4 regions of the Halobacillus ihumii genome follow, and region 3 is predicted to be linked to each of the others. Evidence: riboswitches for the same ligand, from Rfam matches in the RefSeq annotation. Region 3 holds a riboswitch; each other region holds the start of a gene.
The links. Region 3 has a riboswitch for cobalamin ahead of G6R08_RS12460 (ribonucleoside-diphosphate reductase subunit alpha). Riboswitches for the same ligand answer to the same signal wherever they lie in the genome.
Positions count from the first base shown of each region.

Region 1: linked by a shared signal. The riboswitch ahead of G6R08_RS04870 (acyl-CoA thioesterase) and the one ahead of G6R08_RS12460 (ribonucleoside-diphosphate reductase subunit alpha) in region 3 are both predicted to bind cobalamin.
Region 2: linked by a shared signal. The riboswitch ahead of G6R08_RS09420 (ABC transporter substrate-binding protein) and the one ahead of G6R08_RS12460 (ribonucleoside-diphosphate reductase subunit alpha) in region 3 are both predicted to bind cobalamin.
Region 4: linked by a shared signal. The riboswitch ahead of G6R08_RS00845 (DUF4430 domain-containing protein) and the one ahead of G6R08_RS12460 (ribonucleoside-diphosphate reductase subunit alpha) in region 3 are both predicted to bind cobalamin.

Region 1 covers NZ_CACVAO010000001.1:928,514-932,579, reverse strand. The annotation lists gene G6R08_RS04875 (esterase/lipase family protein) at 1-1,228, opposite strand, end outside; cobalamin riboswitch at 1,434-1,620, shown strand; gene G6R08_RS04870 (acyl-CoA thioesterase) at 1,808-2,281, shown strand; gene G6R08_RS04865 (DsbA family oxidoreductase) at 2,345-3,073, opposite strand; gene G6R08_RS04860 (chitobiase/beta-hexosaminidase C-terminal domain-containing protein) at 3,380-4,066, shown strand, end outside.
Region 2 covers NZ_CACVAO010000001.1:1,886,943-1,891,008, reverse strand. The annotation lists gene G6R08_RS09430 (CynX/NimT family MFS transporter) at 1-522, shown strand, start outside; gene G6R08_RS09425 (N-acetylmuramoyl-L-alanine amidase family protein) at 981-1,886, opposite strand; cobalamin riboswitch at 2,069-2,251, shown strand; gene G6R08_RS09420 (ABC transporter substrate-binding protein) at 2,402-3,382, shown strand; gene G6R08_RS09415 (FecCD family ABC transporter permease) at 3,375-4,066, shown strand, end outside.
Region 3 covers NZ_CACVAO010000001.1:2,497,822-2,501,887, forward strand. The annotation lists gene G6R08_RS12460 (ribonucleoside-diphosphate reductase subunit alpha) at 1-1,336, opposite strand, end outside; cobalamin riboswitch at 1,558-1,734, opposite strand; gene G6R08_RS12465 (class I SAM-dependent methyltransferase) at 1,911-2,591, shown strand; gene G6R08_RS12470 (TetR/AcrR family transcriptional regulator) at 2,835-3,455, shown strand; gene G6R08_RS12475 (DHA2 family efflux MFS transporter permease subunit) at 3,515-4,066, shown strand, end outside.
Region 4 covers NZ_CACVAO010000001.1:152,172-156,237, forward strand. The annotation lists gene G6R08_RS00830 (GerMN domain-containing protein) at 86-1,225, opposite strand; gene sigX (RNA polymerase sigma factor SigX) at 1,215-1,748, opposite strand; gene G6R08_RS00840 (ECF transporter S component) at 1,896-2,405, opposite strand; gene G6R08_RS00845 (DUF4430 domain-containing protein) at 2,409-2,813, opposite strand; cobalamin riboswitch at 3,024-3,202, opposite strand; gene G6R08_RS00850 (ATP-binding protein) at 3,240-4,066, opposite strand, start outside.

The DNA of each region.
Region 1 (4,066 bases), 1.6 Mb from region 3:
CTGTAAAGTCTAAGTCCTGATTAACGGGGCTTTGATAATGGACGGATAGAAGGTAGTGCTCCTCAGGTGAAGCTGCTTGAAGTGTCCATTCTCCTTTAGCAGGTTGGTTTAGTTGAATAGAATGATAATAAGCACCCTGGAAAATATTTGACGAAGCTGGTGTGACTTCAAAGGATGAATGGTTTTTACCGTCTGGTCCAATGAGAGTTAATGCAGTATTTTCCCTTTCGCTGATCCAGTTCACGGTAGCTTCAGTTACGTGATCTTCTACTATGAATTTTTCATAAGTTGATCCTTTATAGGTTCCCCCGCGATAGTAGTAGTTTGCAAGAGGGGAAGGCTGATGTTTTTTCCGATCCATTGGTTCTGTTAACGTTTTATAAGCCGTTACGGATTGGTTTTCATAAAGGTATTGATCAAATAACCGGAATGTGGAACTGCCTAAGCGGATTTCTGAGTGATTCCAGTCAGCTACTTTAACTTCCTGGGCATAAGGAAGGCGTGAGCTAGCCACAGTAACTGCACCATCATTCGCTCCATAGCTGCTCAGGTATAACCCGCCCCAGTAAAGCGAAGTTCCAAAGGTTCCCCATCCTGTACCGCCGAATGTAAAAATGGGATCTTTATCAACATTAGCATGACTGTCGGTTTGGCTGCGGAAATTGTTCATGTAGCCGGTTTGGAGCGAATAGACGGCTGGATTTTTACTTCCAATTATGTCAGCCAACCACCCGGCCCAACTGCTATAGGCAAGATCGGCAAGCTGTGAACCATGATGAGGGGTAGAGAGGGTAATCAAACGGTCAACGTAAGGGGAGGCCTGGTAATGTACAAGGGCGGACTGTGTATCGATGCCACCTTTACTATGTGCTACGAGTACCAATTCTTCGCCAAAGTACTCGTAAATTTGTTTTAGTTTTTCAGCTAATAACTTTCCGTTGTCCCACATATTTTTAGTAGGATACAAATCTACAAATGCCGTTTCAAAGCCATGATTATAAGCCGTTTGATACATATCATTTTCTTTCCACCAGGTGTGAGAGGAACTATTTAAGCCATGAACAAACACAACAGGCGACTTGGAAGAATCAACATCAGTGGGAGTGAGACCGACGTACCACTGCCCAGGCGTTCCGGAGGGGTCTCCTTTTCCAAATGAACCTGCATAAACTTGTAATGGTGATAGGAGAATAACTACTAGCAGAAAGATTCCTGCTTTTTTTAGCATTTGTACACTCCTTTCTGACAAAATCGATGAAGTCACAGTCAGCAATTTATTATATACGTCTGAATTTTTTGTAGAACAAAAAGTTAAAATAAATAGTTCAGTGAACTCAGGTGTTTTAGTGTGAATATTTTAAGGTTGATCCATTCTTATTGACAACTGGCTGGCTCTCGCCGATAGTGAAGAGGAGGACAAGTATCCTCAAACAAAATTTAATAGGCTTTATGGTGGCTTCATGATTGAAGCTGAAAAGGGAAGATTGGTGCAATTCCAACGCGGTCCCGCCACTGTATAGAGGAGGCATTTTGCGAATTTCACTGTTTCTGACTCGAAATGGGAAGGAGAAAAGGCTGTTGATTCTGAGCCAGGAGACCTGCCATAAAGAAGAACATGTTAATCCTACGGGAGATAGGAGGGTGTTACGTGATGAGGTATCTATTTTTTCTTGCTGATCCCTTATAACTGCTCATAATCAAGTCACATCTTCTTTAGGAAGGTGTTTTTTTATTGCGTTTTTTGTGAGTTGGCTTTTTTGCAAAAACGCTTAACAGCTATGTAAGAGACCTGCAAGGAGGAAAGGAAATGGAAAATGCTTTACCGGTAAATGCTTCGAAAATGACACAAACACGTTTGGTTCTGCCTCCAGATACCAACCATCTGGATACGATTTTTGGAGGGAAAGTACTTGCATATATCGATGAAATTGCAGCCTTAACCGCTATGAAACACTCTAATTGTGTGGTTGTTACGGCATCGATTGACTCAGTGGATTTCCTATCTTCGGCTAAGGTAGGCGATGCGCTGACCTTGGAAGCGTTTGTTACGTCAGCGGGAAGGTCATCAATGGAAGTTTATGTAAAGGTGTTTGCTGATGACTTATTAAAGGGGGAGAAGATGGTGACAACTGAATCATTCTTAACGATGGTTGCTGTAGATTCAGAAGGAAAACCAACACCGGTTCCACAAGTAATCCCTGAAACAAAAGAAGAAATAAGGTTACATCAAACAGCACCCTCGAGAAAAGAGTATCGCCGCAACCGCGCCAGCTTACGATAATCCCAATTAATTCCACCTCAGGTCATCCAGAATCTGGATGACCTGAGGTGGAATTAATTGGGATTAGTTGTCGTTTTTCGGCGGGACGTCGCAGCTTTCATCTGTGCAGGCTTCTCCCTGTTTGTCATCAGTTAAGCTTTGAAAAGCAGGCGATTGCTTTTCTTCCTCCATTACTTTCTGTAAGCTTTGTACAAAAACTTCGGTAGGCTGAGCTCCAGAAATAGCATACTTTCTGTTAACGACGAAAAAAGGTACGCCTTGAACGCCGATTTCCCTTGCTTCTGCTTCCTCCGCACGAACCACCTCACCAAATTGTTCACTTGAAAGTACATCACTGACATCAGTCTGGTCAAGTCCTATGTCTTGTGCAAGTTTGATTAGTGTATCGTGATCACCAACATCTTCTGAATCGGTGAGAACAGCTTGGAAGAACCGTTCTGTCGCTTCCTTACCAAGTCCCTTGCTCTCTGCAAATTTAGCTACACGGTGGGCGTCGAATGTATTAGTAGGAACTGTTGTGTCCAGATTGTATTTCAACCCTACGCTGGTCGCTTGCTGTTCCATGTTTTTATTCATCTGCTTGGCTTCTTCCACGCTCTTCCCATACTTGGCAGCTAATTTCTCGGCATTAGACATTCCTGTGTTTTTCTCCGCTTGCGGGTCAAGTTCAAAGCTCTTATAGACGATCTCTGTCTGTTCACCTTCAGCTATTTGTGAAAGAGCCTCTTCAAGTCGACGCTTTCCAATATAACAAAACGGACAAACAAAGTCCGACCAAATTTCTATTTTCATGTTTATCACCTCATAGTTAATTTTTCACACATTTATTTTACGGGGCAATTAAGTGAAATGCCATTAATCTGATTGATAAGCCACTAGAAAGAACAGATAATATTTTTGGCTGGAATATAGTTCCACCTCAGGTCATCCAGATAATGGATATAAATAGGCTGGATGGTTCTAGTGGTCAGACGTCTTGTGCTGTGTCTTTTGGCGCAATTTGTAATTTTTACAGAAAAAAGGTCAATGTGTAGGCGGATTATCTTTTATACTTGGGAAAGATTGATAGATTTTTATAACTTATTTAGGAGGAATGAAATGAGTATTAAAAAGACGGTTGTTACTGGTCTGGCAGCTGTATTAGCGTTAAGTCCATTTGCAAGTGCGGTTCCTCAAAGTCATGCAGCGGAATCAGCAGATGACCTATTTTTCTCAGAATACATAGAGGGAAGCAGTTATAATAAAGCGATAGAAATCTATAACGGAACGGGCAGTTCAATAAATTTGTCTGCCTACACGATCGAAATGTATGCAAACGGGTCACTGGAGCCGACGGGTACTTTCGAATTGTCTGGTACACTTCCAAGCGGTGAAGTTTTCGTGGCAGCTAATAGCCGGGCAAATCAAGAGATTTTAACAAGTGCGGATGCCACTAACAATTCTGCGATTAATTTTAATGGAAATGATCCCGTTGTCCTAAAGAAAGACGGCATGGTGGTTGATTCTATCGGTCAAATTGGCAGCGAAGAATCGTATGCTGATGACGTCACACTTGTTCGTAAGGAGTCAATTACTGCTGGGAACAAAAATACAGATGACCCTTTTGAAACAGCAGGAGAATGGGATAGCTATGCCAAGGATACGACGGAGTATCTAGGAAGCTATCAAATGCCGGATGTTCCTGAAGTAGAGCTGCAATCAATTAAGGATGCGCGGACAAGCGAACCAGGAGCAACCGTTAAGGTAAAAGGAATTGCGACAGTTGCTTTTGAAACTGGTGGTCAA
Region 2 (4,066 bases), 610 kb from region 3:
ATTGCGTGGCTGCCTGAAATCCTCAATGGCAGAGGGGTTAGTATCTCAACAGCAGGGTGGATGGTATCTGTCATGCAGTTAACGGGGTTGCCGATGACCTTCCTGACTCCGGTGCTGGCTTCCCGGTTTAATAATCAAAGAGGAATTGTTGGAATGATCGGCTGCCTTTATACAACAGGCTTGTTAGGAGTATTGTTCGCAGAAGGCATTCCCTTATTGGTTCTGAGTGTCATGCTGATCGGGATTGGCCAAGCTTCATCTATCAGTCTGGCGCTTACCTTGCTTGGGCTTCGGGCAGCTAATGCTCGGCAAAGTGCTGCACTGTCTGGGATGTCTCAATCGATTGGATATTCACTTGCTGCTGTGGGGCCGGTATTAATCGGTATACTGCTGGATATTACCGCATCGGTGACAGTTCCAATACTATTGTTCATCGCCATTATAGTTGTAATGGTAACAGCTGGTTTAGGAGCAGGAAGGAATCAGACGGTTTTTCAACAGAGCAAAGAACCTCTTCGGTAATAGACAGAAGCATAACACTCACGTTATAAGCTAGGCTCGGACATAACTTAAAAAAGCATATCATTCTATTAATATCAGTTCGGGTTGTACACTTGGAAAGATTACTACCATCGCTTCGTAAAAATACTTCGCTTTCCGCGGCCCCACAGGACGTGGGGTCGTTCGGTGTTGGCACACGACGTGCCGAACTTAACCGAACATCCTCTAAAAAGTCGAGCTTCCTCGGAAAGCAAAGGACGCTTTCCTGTGGGATCTTTGGGTCGTGCTGTTCCCGCAGGAGTCTTCGCATTTTAACTACGCTAATTATCTGCGTTTTAAGTCATTTTTTATCGTTCGTTTTTTGACATCATTGCTTTTACTTATGTTCCTGCCTTTAATGTTATATGGGGGATCATATATCCACTTACTAGGATAGTAAGAATCAGAAAAAAACCATGCACAACAATTACCTTAAAAAACTAATACTTCTCTATGCCTTTGACAATGCCTTTTGCCACTTGCTCGCGGTAATCTTCGCTTTTTAACAATTCCGCGTCTTTTTTATTCGAGACAAACCCCGTTTCTACAAGAATTGCTGGCATATCAGTATGACGCAAAACATAATAATCCGCTTTAAACACCCCGCGACTCAGGTTATTAGTTTCAGAGATAACGTGTTCCTGGACTAAATCTGCAAGATCTCTTGCATCTGAGCTCCCTGCACTATAAAAGGTTTCGATGCCTTTAGCGCTAGAGTCATAGTATCCGTTGGCATGAATACTGACAAAAAGGTCGCCTTCCCAGGTATTGGCCATCTTTACACGATCTTCAAGGGTAACAAAGGTATCATCTGTTCGCGTCATTAAAACATCATAACCTTTTGCACGCAGTGTAAATTCAACGAGCTTAGCGATTTCTAGAATAACGTCTTTTTCCTGAAGAGAATTTCCGATGGCTCCGGGATCTTTACCTCCATGACCAGGATCGAGAATAATGCGTTCGATCTCCTGTCTCTCAGATTGATAAGGTTTTTCCTCCCTGGCCTCGTCTGGTTTTCTCACACGCTTCTCTTCGATTCGTTTTTCTTCCTCAACGCGCTCCCAAGCACCTTCTGACAGAAAATCGGTGCTTACAAAACCTAGACGTCCTTGATAAGTGATTTGCCCCCAGCCATTCTCAAGATCAATATACTCAACTTGTTCCCCTGGTAAAAGACTTCCGATCACCGTAGCATTCAAACTAGGTGCTTCCCGAACATTTAAGGACAATTGGGTGTCAACTTCGCCTGTTTGTGCAGCTTTTACTGGCGTGGTGATCACCAGCGTAGATGTAACTGTCAGGACAAACAATAGAATTACCTTGATCGAACGCATGTTCAAATTCATACATAACTCCTCCTGGCTATTAATAGTGCAACTTTTATTCTATGAAAGGTAGTGGATCATACTATTAATCTTGGACAAGTTTTAAATGATATATTCAGTAACACGCTACCAGGAGAATATTTGACAAAAAACTCTAAAATGCAAGCATTTTTTCATAATCTTTAGTAGAATAGTAGTTAATTGAATAGGCGAAGAAAACAGGCGTGATGTCACTCATCACTTAAAAGGGAAGTTGGTTCAAATCCAACGCGGTCCCGCCACTGTACTTGCGAGCAATCTGCACGATTCCACTGTGTCATAAGCATGGGAAGGAGCAGAAAGCCATGACCATAAGCCAGGAGACCTACCTGTTTTTCTCACCAATAACCTACGCGGATAGGAGGTGTTTAGTAAAAAAGGAGTTCTGCTTATATGTCCATTCAGTGGAATTGCAAATCCTTGAATGTACACATCTTCATTGCGAGATGTGTTTTTTTTATGCTCAAAAATAGATTCATTACAGGGGAGAGGTTAATTTGAAACGTTTATTGAATTACATACTCATGCTTCTAATGACGATCAGTTTGCTGGCAGGCTGTTCAAGCAATGAGAACTCTGGTCAATCAGAGGAAAGCCAGAAAGAAGACGCTGCAAATACAGAAGAAACCCAAGGTGCATACCCTCTTACGGTAAAGGATTCAGCGGGTAATGAGGTCGTACTGGAGGAAGACCCTGAACGAATTGTCTCATTGATTCCCAGTAACACAGAAATAACGTTTGCCGTCGGTGCAGGTGAACAGGTTGTCGGCGTGTCAAAGCATGACAACTATCCCGAGCAGGTGAATGAAATTGACAAGATTGGCGGCATGCAAATTAACACGGAGAAAGTCTTGTCATTAAAGCCTGACCTCGTGCTTGCACATGGGTCCAATGCTCATAATTCACAAGCAGCCATTAAGCAGATCCGCAATGCAGGGATTCCGGTTTATGTAGTTAAGAACGCAACTGATTTTAAGGGCGTATACGAAACGATTCAATCGATTGGTAAATTAGTAAATGAGCAGGAGAAAGCGAACAGCATTGTAGCTGGAATGAAGGATAAGTTAAAGAAAATTAAGGAAAAAGCATCTACGATCGAAGACCCTAAAAGTGTTTTTGTTGAAGTATCCCCGGCACCGGAAATTTATACGACTGGAACGGGCACATTCATGAACCAAATGCTTGAGGCGATTAATGCGAAGAATGCTGCTGCCAGCCAAGAAGGTTGGGTGAAAATGAATGAAGAGGCCATTATTAGTTTGCAGCCTGACGTCATCATTACTACCTATGGCTATTATACAAAGAACCCTGTCGAAAAAGTTCTCAGTCGAGAAGGATGGGAACAAGTACCGGCTATTAAAAATGAACAGGTATTTGATGTTCATTCTGACATTGTTACACGTGCGGGCCCACGTTTAATAGAGGGTGTAGAGCGGTTAGCCGAAGCCGTTTATCCGGAAACGTTCGGTGATGAATAAACCGTTGGCTTATATAGGGAGTTTTATGATTTTAATAGGCGCTTGGCTGGCCGGCGTGGCCGTTGGCAGTGTGCCTATTCCGCTCCCTGTCATTATCGGGGCTATAGCAGAAGCGGTTAGTCCTTATCAATCAACCATTGACCCTATAAACATCAGTATTATTGTAGATGTTCGCCTTCCGCGTGTCGTGTTAGCTGGATTAGTGGGTGCCTCCCTAGCTATAGCTGGAGCATCCTTCCAAGGGCTGCTGCAAAATCCATTAGCGGACCCTTATACACTAGGTGTATCTTCAGGTGCCTCAGTTGGGGCGGTGTTGGTGTTATTTGTAGGCTTTTCTTTCCCGGTTTTCTCAGCTTTTACGCTTCCTATTGTCAGTATCAGTACGGCAGTCCTTACTCTGCTTTTTGTTATTGTTTTTGCACGCATGCTTGATCGCACGCTTTCTATTGAGACGTTGATACTGACAGGGATTGTCATGGGTTCTTTCCTTGGCTCGGTTATTTCACTCATGATTGCCTTGACTGGAGAAGAACTTCGGCAAATTGTCGGCTGGCTCCTCGGAAGTGTTGCGATGCGGGGATGGAATCATGTTGGGTTACTGTTCCCCTTTTTTGCGGTTGGGGTGTTGCTTCTGTTGACTCAGGGACAGGAATTAAATGCTATGTCCTTAGGGGAAGAACGGGC
Region 3 (4,066 bases):
CAGTAGGGCTTTGATTTTGCAAAATTTCAGTACATAAATTGCTGCAGTACACCATTCCTTTATGGCTATTCGGGTTCATCCGATTGACCTCATCACGGTAAAACATGTACGGCGTGCCTGTTTCAAGCTGGCCAATCATCATTCGTTTCATAACCTCAATCGCAGGTATTGATTCTTTTGATAAACCAGGGTGCTCAACGCAAGCCCAATATCGATCACGAAATGATCCGCTGCCACGATTTTCATCGTAATAATCCTCCAGTGAAAACCCCATCACGGAACGAACTTCATGTGGATCAAACAAGTACCAATCCTCACGTTTTTCAACAGCTTCCATAAACACATCAGGAATGGAAACTCCCGTAAACAAATCATGCGTTCGCTGCCGTTCATCTCCATTGTTCAAGCGACTGTCGAGAAAGGGGGAAATATCCTTATGCCACACATCAAGGTACACCGCCACAGCTCCTTGCCGCTGACCGAGCTGATCTACACTGACAGCTGTATTATTAAGCTGCTTCATCCAGGGGAGCACTCCTGAGGAAACGCCTTTAAAACCTCGAATATCACTGCCGCGACTGCGTATTTTACCTAAATAAACACCGATACCTCCACCGTGTTTACTCAAATTTGCCACATCCGTGTTAGTGTCGTAGATCGACTGTAAACTATCATCGACCGTATCGATGAAACAAGAGCTCAGCTGGCCATAACGCTTGCCAGCATTCGCCAGTGTTGGTGTAGCTACGGTCATATAGAGGTTACTCAATGCCCAATATGATTCCTTCACCCGCTCTATACGCTTTGAATGATTCTCTTCTGCCATCAACGTCATGGCGATAATCATGAATCGCTCCTGAGGAAGCTCAAACATTTCACCAGCCTTTGACTTTGCCAAATAGCGGTCCCCGAGGGTCTTTAACCCAATATAAGTAAACAAATGATCGCGCTCAGGAACAATGGCCGCCTCAAGTGTATTGATTTCCTCCTTCGAATAATTGCTAAGTAAATCCGCGCTATAAATACCTTCGTCTTTCAACAACTCCATTAAATGGTGTAATCCCGCATACGGCTTACTCTGAGTACGATTGCGTGCCGAATCTTCATACATCATCTCTAACTGAATTCGTGCAGCCAAATACGTCCAATACGGCTCCTTCTCATTAATTTCAGCCAAACACTCCAGGACCAGTGCTTTACCCTGCTCCCGACGCTCCATTTGACCAAGCTTCATATTCGGGAGCTTGTCCAACAATCGCTGGATATCCAGTGACGGGAACTTTTTTACCTGCTCTGCTAACCAAGTCTGCCAGTTCAATGTGTGTACCGCTGTCATCTAACCACTCCTTTTAAACAACTTTTGAAAAAGTGATGTGAGTACCCTGATCCAAGGGGGCCCCCATCACATAAAGTCTCTTCGCATAATTAGTCATAAAAAAATCCGCTCATTTAATTGAGCGGATGAAACCATGAAACGAAGACGGATGTCCAAAAGTAGAAAGTGGAGACACCCTTCATTCCATCGCTTCATCTTCTCAATCCCCGAAGAAGTTGAAACTTCCGTGCGTAAGAAGACAGGTCTCCTGACTCACGCTCATTTCTACTCCGGCCCTTCCCATGCATAGCGCACAGTGGATTGTTCCGTTTCGAGAGCGATTACAGTTGCGGGGGCAGTTCCGGATTCGCACCGGATTCCCTATTAAGCCTTGTGGCATCTTCTTTACGCAAATACTATATATAGTGTTTGGTGAATTATTATTTAGCTTATATTGTGTTTTTATCATAACGAAGATCGTAGAACTCTGCAACAGTTTTTCAAGGATTAGGAATAAATCCCTGCTGGAAAGGAATCGAAAAAAAGATGTAGAATTAATAGTATAGAGGCAGGAAGGCAAAAGGAGGCAAACACGATGACTTCATTTAATTGGCATCAAGAAGCTGAGAAACAGTGGAATGATCGAGTAGAGTTTTGGAACGCAAACAGCAAGAATATGTGGGATAAGGGAAGCAGGAAAACGATTATTCCTTTTTTACAAGAGCATGTGGATGCAGGAAGTAAGGTAGCCGATCTAGGGTGTGGAGACGGTTATGGATCCTATAAACTTGAGCAAGAAGGTTATAATGTTACAGGACTGGATATCTCACAAGATATGATCACACGTGCGAAGGCACGTCTTGAACATGAGAGACTGCAGTTCGTACAAGGAGACCTCACTCATCTTCCTTTTGAAAAGGAAAGCTTTGACGCGATTATGGCTGTGAATAGTCTGGAATGGACAGAAATTCCCTACAAGGGTCTTGAGGAAATGAAACGGGTTCTAAAGAAGGGCGGTCAACTCTGCATCGGCATTTTAGGGCCAACCGCGAAGCCAAGAATGAATAGTTATCGGCGGGTTTACGGGGAAGAAGTGATATGTAACACGATGATGCCATGGGAACTCAGGCAAATGGCTGAAGAAACAGGATGGAATCTTATTGATGGCCATGGGGTCTACAAACGGGAAGTAGAGGGAGAGGACGTGTCCCATTTCCCAGTCGAACTTAAGCAGGCGCTCACGTTCATGTGGGTCTTTTTATTTGAGAAAAAGTAAATTAATGTGCTTTATTTAGCTAGAACAATTACGCAGCTCTATTAACCTTTTATTGATAAAAGATTAATAGAGCTGCGTTTCTTCATATGTTTCCTTTTAGAGAGCTATATGGTCACAGAAGATAGAATTGAAGACTTTTTTCAAATAGTCGGGTGTATTCATTGACATGTGACACAGTGTCATATATAGTAGTTCTTGTTCTTAAGTGACACCGTGTCATTTTTTAATTAGATTGGGGGAGAAATGATGCCCAAACAAACATTTCATAATTTAAACGAAGAAAAAAGGCAAGCCTTGATAGATGCAGCAAAAAAAGAGTTTTCAAGAGTCTCAATTTACGATGCATCTATTTCAAATATCGTGAAGACGGCGAAAATTTCAAGAGGGAGTTTTTATCAGTATTTTGAAGATAAAGAAGATATCTTCTTTTATTTGCTAAACGAAGATGCAAAGAGGAGGCACGAGCATTTTATTAGCTTTCTAAAGAAATATGACGGAGATATATTTGAAACGATGATTGCAATCTTTCAAGTTTCTCTGGAATATTCTCAAGATCAAGGTAAAAATGATTTTATTAGAAATGCCTTTTTAAATATGAATTATAAAATTGAAAATACATTCGCTAAACTTCTGACAAAAGATACATTTAACGAGCGTTATGCGGAGATCTTTAAGCTGATAAATACGGAAAAACTAAATGTTTCGAGTGAAGAGGAGTTATATCACTTTCTCGAAATTACCGTAGCGGTAACCTTTCATAACCTTGTACAAAGTTATGCAAAGGAGCTGCCTGTAGAGGAAGCTATGGAAAACTACACTGCTGAATTAAGTTTACTAAAGAGAGGCCTTATAAAATCATCTTAATTTATAAACAATAATAAAGGTTCGTGTCCTCTTTTAATCATATGGAAAGAAGGAATAACATGGGTAACAATACCAATCAGGCACAGGGGGAGACTATAAACAAGGTACCTCTGATGCTTGTCTTAATTTCAGGGGCGTTTGCTGCTATATTAAATCAGACGCTTCTAGCTACGGCCCTGCCGCACATCATGGCTGATTTACATCTTGAGGCGAACACAGCCCAGTGGTTAACGTCTATATTTATGTTAGTAAATGGTATCATGATTCCAATTACAGCTTTTTTAATTGGCCGTTTCACAACGAGAGCTTTGTTTTTATCTGCAATGGGGATGTTCGCGATTGGCACATTAATTTGTGCGATAGCCCCGACCTTTTCTCTGTTGATGGTAGGAAGAATTATACAGGCAGCCGGTGCCGGGATCATCATGCCGTTGATGCAAACTATACTCTTTCTCATTTTCCCTATTGAAAAGCGTGGAACAGCTATGGGGATGTTTGGCCTGGTGATTGCATTTGCTCCGGCTATAGGCCCGACTTTGTCAGGCTGGCTTGTAGAGCAGTTTCCATGGAGAAGTCTGTTTTACGTCATCTTACCTATCGTTATCGTTGAC
Region 4 (4,066 bases), 2.3 Mb from region 3:
GACCACCTTCCCCTCATCCAGATGATGAATAAGAAAATAACCCGAATGAAAAATCAGTTCGGGTCATTTAAGTGCCAACCTCTACTTATTCCTCTGCAGGAACTGGGTTCAGCGCCTTCGGTGTTTCCACCGTTTTACTCAATTCATATGGACCTAACTTGCCGATTGACGTGTTTTCGAATTCAACTCGATCATAACCGAAATGTTGAGCGGTCATTAAAATGGATTCTATGGCTGTCAGCATTTGTTGTTTATCAACAGACTTAGGATTATTAAGTTCGACGATGAGTTCATTGCCTTCTTCATGTGCAGATTGAATGGTCACCTCAGGTGGTAGCGGAGAATCCACTTCTGGATCCTTCTCATCTTTCTTTAACTCTTTTAAAGCGGTGCTTATCGTACTCTCATTCTTGATCGATATGGGAACGAAAAAGGAACTGTCACTTGAAGAAGGCTTAAATACTTTGAAAATGAAACTACCCTCTTCGATAACCGACAATGATGATACTTTTCCATAACTGCCCAGCGATACCGGTGAGCCGTCCTCAGTCTGAATGGAAATATTCTCAACATTGTAAGGCTCCACTGACCATTTTATACTGTTAACAATTGAAGTGCTCATCGCATTTCCGCTAACCGAAAAGTTATTAGGAAACGTCACCTGAGCCTTTTCATCGTTTTCATCAATTGAAATGGTGATATTTTCAAGAATATTTTCTGATAATCCAAGCTGTTCTGTATTGATATTGCTTCCTTCACGTTCATTCTCTTCAGATACAACCGTAAGAGGAACGATATGTTGAACACTCTGATCAACAGCTGCCAAAGGCTTCATATTACTGGAAATTTCTTCAACCACCATACTTTTCAACTCATGAACAGTTTGATCAGAGGACTGCTGGTTGGTTTTTAAAGGAAGATCATTTCCGCTGCTGGAACCTTCCGACTTTTCCAGCTTCAAATTTTGATGCTCAGCAGATTGCGGATGATCGACAGCCCCTTCCTTCATGGAATAATATGAAAAAGGCACTACTACGGCCAGAATGAGCACTGCAATGACGGAAGCTATACCAGGAAACAGCCATCTTGGGCGCCTTGAAGACTGTTGGTTAGAGTCAGCGGTGATCAGGCGATAATAATCATCTTTACTTTTTGTGTCATCAATTTGCGGGAGCTCATGCAGCATTTTTTCTATACGTGTATCTTGTTTATCATTATGCTTCATGCTCACTACCCCCCTTTACACCTAATCGTTTCTTTAAAGCAAGCATTCCTCTATGCTGAGTAGTTTTAACCTTACTCTCCGAAAACTGCAAAATGGCTGCGGTTTCTTGTATCGTCATCCCCTGTATATACCTTAAGATAATGACACTTTTTTGATCTACCGTACACTGATCTAATGCTTCGTAAACTTCTCTCATCCTGTCATTCAGTTCCGCCACTTCGTCCGGCAAGGCTTCCTCATCCTTTATTGATTCACCTTTTTCTTCCCAGTTAAAAAAGTCCATAATCTTTTTTCTTTTACGTCCCTGCTTGCGGAAGTAATCAATAGTCACATGTCTAGCTATCGAAAATAACCATGTTTTTTCACTGCTCCTGCCATCAAATGATTGATATGATTGAAGCACTTTTATATAAACCTCCTGGGTTAAATCTTCAGCGGCTGATCGATTTTTTACCATATAATAAATAAATTGAAATAAATCTCGATGATATTTATCGTAAAATTCATCAAAGAACGGTTTCACACCTTGAACCTCCCGTTCATTCATATTGTCGTTTATGTACCATTAAAAGTTACACCTACCTATCATAATACCGATCATTTAAAATGAAAACCATAAATGTTCATATAAAAAAGAGCTGCTAAAATCGCAGCTCAACTTTAAATATCCTTATACACTTGTAAGCGAATGTTTCTTTTGATAACGAGAAAACAATGTTCCTAACACCGGGGAGAGCACAAGGATAAAAATTACGTTGCTTGCGGCATGATTTAAGTCCATCGGCAATCCTGCTAAATAATAAGCCCAAAACGGCTGTCCTGCAACTCTCATTGTAAAAGAAATAATTAGTCCATAGACAATTCCGCTTAGAAACCCATATATTGATAGCATCCATACTGGAATGTTCGCCCAGTATTTGCCGATTAAACCTGCTCCCAGTCCGATTATAGACCAGGATAGAATTTGCCATATAGTCCAGTACCCCATCCCTAGAAAAACATTAGAGAGAAATGTTGTTAAGAAAGCCATAATGACTGCTGCCAGCGGCCCTAGCCAGAAGCCTGCAATGATAATAATGGCAGTAACAGGCTGTACATTTGGAATGTTCGCCATCACCAGACGTCCTGCAATTGCCATCGAAGCAAGCATTGCAATTAACGTTAATTTATACGTATTCATGAATCATGATTCCCAGGATTGAAAATCAAAGACAATTTCGTCGCCCTGTTTTACCTCGTATTTATTTGCTCCAACCATTGAAGTTTCCCCGTTTATGGTAAACATCCAGGCCTTTTGCTCTCCTTCGCTGGCAGTAATTCCTTCAAGTCCCGTAATAAACCCATCTTTCTCTGCCACCTCAAAGTTGTTTTTCATCACTTCCATTAACACAGTGCCTTCTTCAACTGTTACTTCTTCATTGGCGAGCACTTTTTCCCCTTTGTTCTTAGATAGTTCGATGTTAAGTGTTACTTCCTGCTTCTCCTCTTGGCTGGTGCTGGCCTCTTCTCCTCCACCTTCAGTTTGACAGCCAGCGAGCACGAACAAGGTCACCATTAATGCTGTGATTAGTGCATACATCTTTCTCATGATTACAAAACCCCCATTCTATTAATAAATACATTGCTGCAATGCTAATCGGGGATGATGATGGTTGACTACTCAGGTCTACCCAAATGATACTAAAAAAGCCTGCTCCTTTATTAGAAGAGCAGGCTTAAGACATACCAGTAAAGCTATGTAAAAACACTACATAAGATTAAACCGGATATCTCAAAGGCTCAATCCCCGAAGCTTTGAAACAATATATTAAATCAGGCAGGTCTACTGACTCGTGCATCATTCTACTAAAGAGCCTTCCCACGATTATTCGCAGTGGTTTCCCTTGTTCGTCAACACTTACAGTTGCGAGGACAGTACTGGCTTTTCACCAGATTCCCTATTACACCATATCGGGTACCTAATTTTCTCATTTAATTCTATTTTATCGTACAGCATGGTCAGGGTATTTTCAAGCTATTTCTCCTCTTGTTCCAGTTCTGTCGGCAGAGTAAAGGTGAAAGTTGTTCCCTCATTCACTCTACTATGAACATGAATCGACCCTTTATGAGCCTCAATGATGTTTTTGGCAATAGCGAGTCCCAGACCCGTTCCTTTCTTACTATTTTCCCTTTTTCTAGACTTATCTGCTTTATAGAATCGTTCAAATACAAATGGGAGATCTTCTTCAGGTATTCCCAATCCTGAATCTGTGACTTTCACGATCCATTGATCAGATGTTCGTTCGGCTATTACATCCACCGATCCGTAATCATTCGTATGCCGAATCGCATTATCTATTAAATTCGTTAATACCTGCTCAATGCGATCTGCATCGATATGAATGGTTCCTTGCGCGTCATTTGAATAAAGCTGAAGGTTGATCTCTCTTTCGTTTGCCAATCCCTGAAATTTACGAATAATTTTTTCAAGAAACGGCATTACTTCGACTGTATCCTTATAAAGAGTCATATGACCGGCTTCCATTCGAGCGAGATCCAGTAATTCATTCACTAGCCTGCTGATACGGAGTGATTCATCATGAATAATTTTAGCCAGCTCGTTTTTATCTTCCTTCGTTTCGGCTACATCATCCACAATTGCTTCACTGTATCCCTGTAACATTGAAATCGGAGTTCTTAGTTCATGTGAGACGTTTGCAATAAAATCTTTTCTTAATTTATCCAAACGCCGCTCCTCTGTCATGTCTCTCAGTACCGCTACCGCTCCCCTTATATAAGTACGATCATAAAGAGGGGTCATTAACATTACCCACGTTCGTCCTTGCACAGTAATTTCAGTCA